Regions from separate parts of the Streptosporangium longisporum genome, predicted to be linked through region 3. Evidence: riboswitches for the same ligand, from Rfam matches in the RefSeq annotation. Region 3 holds a riboswitch; each other region holds the start of a gene.

Region 1 (2,256 bases), on a different contig from region 3:
GCATCGGCGTCGCCACGGCGATCGAGGCCGTGGCCTGGGCGGCCCGCCGCCGCCTGATCTAGCCTGCCGCCGCCCGAATTCAGCCGCCCGCTCCGTCCGCCCGTCCTCGGCCGACGCCAGATCCCGCGCCGGGCGGGCGCGGGACGGCGTCGAGCGGGTGCCGGGGTCAGCCGGCGATGCGCACGCCTCCCACGAAGGGCCGGTCGTCGATCGTGGTGATGTGGATGACGTCCCCGGTCCGGGGGGCGTGGACCATCAGGCCCGCGCCGATGTAGATCCCGACGTGGTGCAGGTCGCTGTAGAAGAAGACGAGGTCACCCGGGCGCAGCTCGCTCCGGGAGACGCGCGTGCCCGCGGTCCACTGGTCGCCGGTGTAGTGCGGCAGGCTGATCCCGACCTTCTGGTAGGCCCACATGACCAGCCCGGAGCAGTCGAAGGAGTTGGGACCCTCGGCGCCCCAGACGTACGGCTTGAGCTGCTGGGTCAGCGCCCAGCGGGCGGCCTCGGCCCCCTTGCCGCTGCCCACGATGGGCGCGTCGACCTTCACCCGGGCGCCACGGTTGCCGACGGCCTGGGCGCGTACCTCCCTGAACAGGTCGCTCTCCACCCGCGCGACCAGTCGCTCGATCTTGGCGCGCTTGGCGCCGATCTCCGTCAGCAGCTTCTTGACCTCGGAGGTCCTGGCCTTGGCGCCGGCCTGCGCCCGCTCGGCGGCCTCGATCGCCCGGCCCACCTGGGCGACCTCCTCGCTCTGCTGCTGCTGCAGGGCGTAGCTGGTGGTGGCCTGGTCGAGGAAGTCGTCGGGGTCGGACGTCTGGGTGAGGGTGAGCCCTGCGTTCAGTCCGCCCGCCATGTAGCTGCTCTGTGCCAGCAGGGCGGCCTTGGTCCGCCGCGCCGCCAGCTCGGACTCGCTGGTGGCCAGGGTCTTCTTGGCGCTGTCCGCGGCCCGCTGCGCCTGCTTGAGCTTGACCCGCTCGCCGTTGTACTGCTCGGCGAGCGTCTCGATCTCGTTGTGCAGCTTCTCGGCCTGCGCGGCCAGTTGCTTGAGGCTGGGCTCGGGGTCGGCGGAGGCCGCGACCAGCGGGGTGCCCAGGGTGAGGGTGGCGAACGCCAGGCCGATCACCGCCATGCGGCGGCGGAGCCCTCGCGGCGCGCGTCGTGGACGGTGGGCGTCGCCACCCGCCTGGTCTCCTCCGCGGTCGCGCGTGCGCTTCACCAATGGACTCCTTCTCCTCGGCCGCCTACCGGGTTAGCTGACGGGTTCGGGCCGGAGGGCAGCCCTACCGGGTGCGCCGGTGGCACTCGGATTCACCCCGGGGGACTCGGGTGGGTCCCCGGTTCTCCCTGCGGGAGATTCGGCGGGTCAGGCTTTTCACATCTCTGACATCGAGGACGGAGATTAGTCCACCCCTGGTTCCTGCTCAACCAGAACTTCGAATTCAGTAGAGGTTTCGCAACTGAAATGTCACGGACGGATCACATCTCAAAATGATCACTGAGGCCTTTACGGGGCCTTTGCCCAGGGGGTCGTCGGGCCCCGAGGGGGTCCTCCCAGCTCCGGGAGCGTACCGAAGATGAAATGCGCCACACTTCGGCGTCCGATGCCCAGCGTGGCAATGGGACTACCAAGGGTCACGAGAGGAGGGTGGTGCGCGAGTTAGGGGTGAGCCGTAATTGGGGGACGGCGAGGACGTACGCTGATCGGTCATGGAGCAGGTTGCGGAACAGTCTCCGGCGCCGGTGATGCGCGCCCCCGCCGAGGCCGGAAGCGGTGGTGAACCCCGTACCGGCACGGAGCGGGACGGACCGCCGGGGGCGGCCGGCGTCACCGTCCGGCGTGCCCGCACCCCGGACGTCCGCGCCATCCGGCGCCTGGTCGACACCTACGGCGGCGCGGGACCGCGCCTGCTGGAGAAGGCCACCGTCACCCTGTACGAGGACGTCCAGGAGTTCTGGGTCGCCACCGACGAGCACGGGGAGGTGGTCGGCTGCGGGGCGCTGCACGTCCTGTGGGAGGACCTGGCCGAGATCCGCACCGTCGCCGTCGACCCCGCCCGCCGGGGGGCGGGGATCGGCCACCGCATCGTCTCCGCGCTGCTGCGCACCGCCGTCGAGCTCGGCCTGCGCCGCGTCTTCTGCCTGACCTTCGAGGTGGACTTCTTCGCCCGGCACGGGTTCCGGGAGATCCAGGGCACCCCCGTCGCCCCGGAGGTGTACGCCGAGCTTCTGGCCTCCTACGACGAGGGCGTCGCGGAG
Region 2 (2,256 bases), 650 kb from region 3:
CGCACCGCCACCCACCTGGCCGACGGCCGGGAGCTTTTCTATTTCGACCGGCGCGACGATGCGGACAGGGGTGCGGCCGACCTGCGCGACCTGCCGCCCCGGCCCGCCGCCTCCGAGCTGCGCTACGACCCGCTGACCGAGGAGTGGATCGCGGTGGCCGGCCACCGGCAGGGCCGTACCTTCCTGCCCCCGGCCAGCGAGTGCCCGCTCTGCCCGTCCGGTCCCGGCAACCTCACCGAGGTCCCCTCCCCCGACTACGACGTGGTGGTCTTCGAGAACCGCTTCCCCTCGTTCTCGGCCCAGCCGGGCGAGTACCCGCAGCCGGGCGGGCTGAGCGAGGTCCGGCCCGGGATCGGCCGCTGCGAGGTGGTCTGCTTCACCTCCGACCACGACTCCTCGTTCTCCCGCCTGTCGTCCGAGCAGGTCGAGCTGGTCATGGAGGCCTGGATCGACCGTACGGCCGAGCTGTCGTCGCTGCCGGGGGTGGAGCAGGTGTTCTGCTTCGAGAACCGCGGCTCGGAGATCGGCATCACCCTGGCCCACCCGCACGGGCAGATCTACGCCTACCCGTACGTGACCCCGCGCACCAGGCTGAACCTCGCGGCGGCCGGCCGCTACCGGGACCGTACCGGGGGCGATCTGTTCGCCGATGTCCTCGCCTCCGAGCGGGAGGCCGGGGTGCGGGTGGTGGCCTCCAACGAGCACTGGACGGCGTTCGTCCCGGCCGCCGCGCGCTGGCCGGTCGAGGTCCACCTCTACCCGCACCGGAGGGTCCCCGACCTGATCGGCCTGGAGGCGGCCGAGCGGGCGGCGTTCGGACCGCTCTACACCGACGTGCTGCGCCGTCTCGACGGGCTCTTCGACATGCCGATGCCCTACATCGCGGCCTGGCACCAGGCACCGGTCAACACCGGCCGCGACCTGGCGTACGCGCACCTGGAGCTGTTCAGCATCCGCCGCGCGCCGAACAAGCTGAAGTACCTCGCGGGATCGGAATCGGCCATGGGGGCCTTCGTGAACGACGTGCTGCCCGAGGAGACAGCACATCTACTGCGCTCCATTGTCACGAGCTGATCACCGATAGGTCTCGTTTGAGGTCGCGTGACCTGGGGTTTACCACTACTATCCTTCCCACATCGGCTGTAGCAGCCGATATGCCTAATCCCAGGCGCCTCGCCCGGGAGCCGGGGAACCACCGCACCTGGGGTGAAACCACTTCGGTGGAAGGGCATCCTCCAGCCCGAACCCGTCAGCTAACCCGGTAGGCGGAAGGAGAGGAGAGTTCGTGGCGGCCCCGTCCCCCACGTTCCGTCGCCATGCCGCTCTGGCCCTCTGCGTGGGCTCGATCGCCGCGTTCACCCTCGGCGCTCCCACCGCGGGAAGCGCCGACCCCAAGCCGACCGAGGCCGAGCTCCGCGCCGACCTGGTCAAGCTCAACAAGAAGATCGACGCGCTGATCGAGACCTACGCGGCCAAGCGCGAGTCCCTCAACAAGGCGGAGAAGGCCGAGGCCGTGGCCAAGCAGAACCTGCGCAGGGCCGAGGAGGTCTACGCCGAGAACGAGAAGCAGGTCGACTCCATCGTCCAGCTCCACTACCAGAGCAGCATCGGCGGCCTGCCCGCCCTGCTGTTCGCCGACGACATCGGCAGCGCGGCGGTGATGGAGCAGCTCACCGCCGAGCAGAGCGCCCACCTGCAGGGGTTCGCCCAGAGCGTGGAGCGCAGGAAGAGGTCCGCCGAGACCGCCGCCCGCCTCACCGACGACATCGTCGAGGAGGCCAAGGAGGTCCAGGAGCGGCGCGAGGAGGCCGAGGACCTGATCGAGGAGATCAAGGACAAGCTCGACAAGCTGGTCCCCACCGGTTCGGGCCGCCGCTCCGACGGCAGCTGGGCCCCGCAGCTGCCCACCGGCGCCGACAACATCACCGACCGGACCCGGATCATGCGCGAGGCGATCAAGAGGCGCTTCGACCTGCCGTACTCGGTCGGCTGCTACCGGGCCGCGAACGACGGCGGCGAGCACCCGCTGGGCCGCGCCTGCGACTTCATGATGAGCGTCGGCGGCTCGATGCCCACGGCCGCCAACCTCAGGCTCGGTGACGAGATCTCCGCCTGGGCCATCAAGAACAAGGCCAGGCTCGGGGTGAAGTACGTGATCTGGCGCCAGCGCATCAACCACGGCTCCGGCTGGAGAACCATGTCCAACCGCGGCGGCGTCACCGCCAACCACTTCGACCATCCGCACATCTCGATGTA
Region 3 (2,256 bases):
TCGCGGACGACGATCATGTCGATGTCCTCCGGCCGGACCCCGCCCAGCGGGGTCTCCACCCCGGGGAAGAGCTTGACCGGCCGCAGGTTCACGTAGTGGTCGAGCCGGAAGCGGAGCTTGAGCAGCAGGTCGCGCTCCAGCACGCCCGGGGGCACGCTGGGGTCGCCGACCGCCCCGAGCAGGATCGCGTCGTATCCGCGCAGCTCCTCCAGGACGACGTCGGGCAGCGTCTCACCGGTCTCGTGGTAGCGCTTGGCGCCGAGATCGTAGGTGGTGGTCTCCACCTTCGTGCCGACCGCTTCGAGGACCTTCAGCCCTTCGGCGACGACCTCGACCCCGATCCCGTCCCCGGGGATGACCGCCAGGCGGATGTTACGCGAATCCATGCGGCCACCCTACCGGGCCGTCTCGGTGCTTGAACACCGGTCTCACGCCTCGGACGAAATTTCCCTCGGGGACATTTGATCACTTTGCCCGTCTTTATCCTGTGTTGACCGTTTCGTGAGCTTTCGTTATGGTCCTCACCGTTCACGTTGATGCCTAATTCGTACGGATCATCCCTTATCGATGCGTACGGAGCCGGGGACCCACTCTTTCCGGGATCGTCCCGGGCCCCGGGAACCCCGCTCCCCGACGGGAGCGCGTTCCCGGCCGCCCGTGACGGGATCCCTCGGGGCGAATCGGCGCGCCCGCGCGCCGTAGGGCGGCCTCCACGCCCGAGCCCGACAGCTCACCCGGCAGGCCCTATGGAAGGAACGACCCTGTACGGCAAGATCTCCTCGCGCGTCGCGTCCGTCCTCGTCGCCGGGACCGCGGTGTTCGCGACCCCGGCCACCGCGCTGGCCGCCTCGCCCCTGCCCGCCCCCGCGCCTCCCGCGCTCGGCATGCCCGCCCTGAAGGGCGCCCTGCGCGCCGCCTCCTTGCGTCCCGCCTGGCAGAAGGCCCTGAGCTGGGCCATGTCCAAACGCGGCACGCCGTACGCGTGGGGCGGCACCGGCCGCGGCGGCTTCGACTGCTCCGGGCTGATGCTCCGCGCCTACGGGGCCGCCGGGATCAGGTTGCCCCGCATCGCCTCCGAGCAGTACGGGGCGTTCTCCAGGAAGATCCCCTGGAAGGACCTCAGGCCCGGGGACCTGGTCTTCTTCCGGGGTCTCGGGCACGTCGGAATGATCACGAAGCCCGGGTACATGGTGCACGCCCCGCGGAGCGGGGACGTGGTCAAGGAGGAGCGGCTCGCCTCCTGGCGGCGCGCCTCCTTCGTCGGCGGGGTGCGCCCCGACCCCGAGGGGGTCGAACTGGCCGAGCGGATCGAGCGCGCGACCGGATCCGTCGTCGACGGGTGAGCCTTTGCGGCCCCGTCACGAGCGTTCGCGCAGCCGTCCGCCCCGTCCGCCCCGGCCGGCCCGGACCGGCGCGCGGCCGTACCGGGCAGATGGCCGGTGGGGTCAGCGGGGTCAGCGGGTGGGCGCGCCACCGTTGTCGCGGCGGTCCAGGGCGGTCTGGATCGCGTCGGCCGCCTCGTCCTCGTTCTCGTCCGGGCGGTTCCAGGAGTACATCTCGTACATGGTGAGTCTCGTCTCGATCGCGGGTGAGCTGTGAAGGTGGCCGAGACTCCGGTCAGGACTCGGACCGGGCCCGATGCCGCGGTCCGGGTCACGGACCGCTGGGCGGAGGGCTCGGAGCCGGCGATCGCCACGGCACCGTGGCGGGCCGCCGGCCTGCCCTGTCAGGCCCCGTCACGGCGGGTGCGGAGTGCGAGAACACCCGGCGCATCTCCATCAGGTTACCCGGTGACGAAAGGGTCGTCTCGCCCCGCGTACACACTTCTCACATGTCGAGACGGTGGGCGGGTGCCGGCCCGGCCCCGGACGGTCCGTCCGGAGCCGGGCCGCGGCGCGTCGCGGCCGTTCCCGGAGGCGGCAGGACGCGGCCGGGCGGCGGGCCGGGACGGTCAGTCGGTCAGGTCGACCGAGCGGCCGCTGTCGGCGCCGATCTCCGCGCCGATCTGGTCGACCACGTCGGCCGGGATGGCGGTGTCGACGGTGAGCGCGATCAGGGCCTTGCCGCCCTTGACGTCCCGGGCCACCTGCATCGAGGCGATGTTGATCGAGTGGTCGCCCAGGATGCGGCCGACCACGCCGACGATGCCGGGACGGTCGGTGTAGGTGAAGAACGACAGGTGGTCGGTCGGCTCGATCTCCATCTGGTAGCCGTTGACCTCGACGATCTTCGTGATCTGCCTCGGCCCGGACAGGG

Evidence for each region. Region 3 has a riboswitch for cyclic di-AMP ahead of ABD832_RS14130 (C40 family peptidase). Riboswitches for the same ligand answer to the same signal wherever they lie in the genome.
Region 1: another riboswitch for cyclic di-AMP. It lies ahead of ABD832_RS12430 (C40 family peptidase); the one in region 3 lies ahead of ABD832_RS14130 (C40 family peptidase).
Region 2: another riboswitch for cyclic di-AMP. It lies ahead of ABD832_RS17075 (coiled-coil domain-containing protein); the one in region 3 lies ahead of ABD832_RS14130 (C40 family peptidase).

What each region holds. Positions count from the first base shown of each region.
Region 1 covers NZ_BAAAWD010000006.1:1,817,273-1,819,528, forward strand. Annotated here, with positions in the region: gene ABD832_RS12425 (helix-turn-helix domain-containing protein) at 1-62, shown strand, start outside; gene ABD832_RS12430 (C40 family peptidase) at 167-1,216, opposite strand; cyclic di-AMP (ydaO/yuaA leader) riboswitch at 1,223-1,371, opposite strand; gene ABD832_RS12435 (amino-acid N-acetyltransferase) at 1,708-2,256, shown strand, end outside.
Region 2 covers NZ_BAAAWD010000007.1:915,462-917,717, reverse strand. Annotated here, with positions in the region: gene galT (galactose-1-phosphate uridylyltransferase) at 1-1,074, shown strand, start outside; cyclic di-AMP (ydaO/yuaA leader) riboswitch at 1,146-1,282, shown strand; gene ABD832_RS17075 (coiled-coil domain-containing protein) at 1,286-2,256, shown strand, end outside.
Region 3 covers NZ_BAAAWD010000007.1:267,240-269,495, reverse strand. Annotated here, with positions in the region: gene ABD832_RS14135 (3-isopropylmalate dehydrogenase) at 1-386, opposite strand, end outside; cyclic di-AMP (ydaO/yuaA leader) riboswitch at 528-759, shown strand; gene ABD832_RS14130 (C40 family peptidase) at 747-1,343, shown strand; gene serA (phosphoglycerate dehydrogenase) at 1,952-2,256, opposite strand, start outside.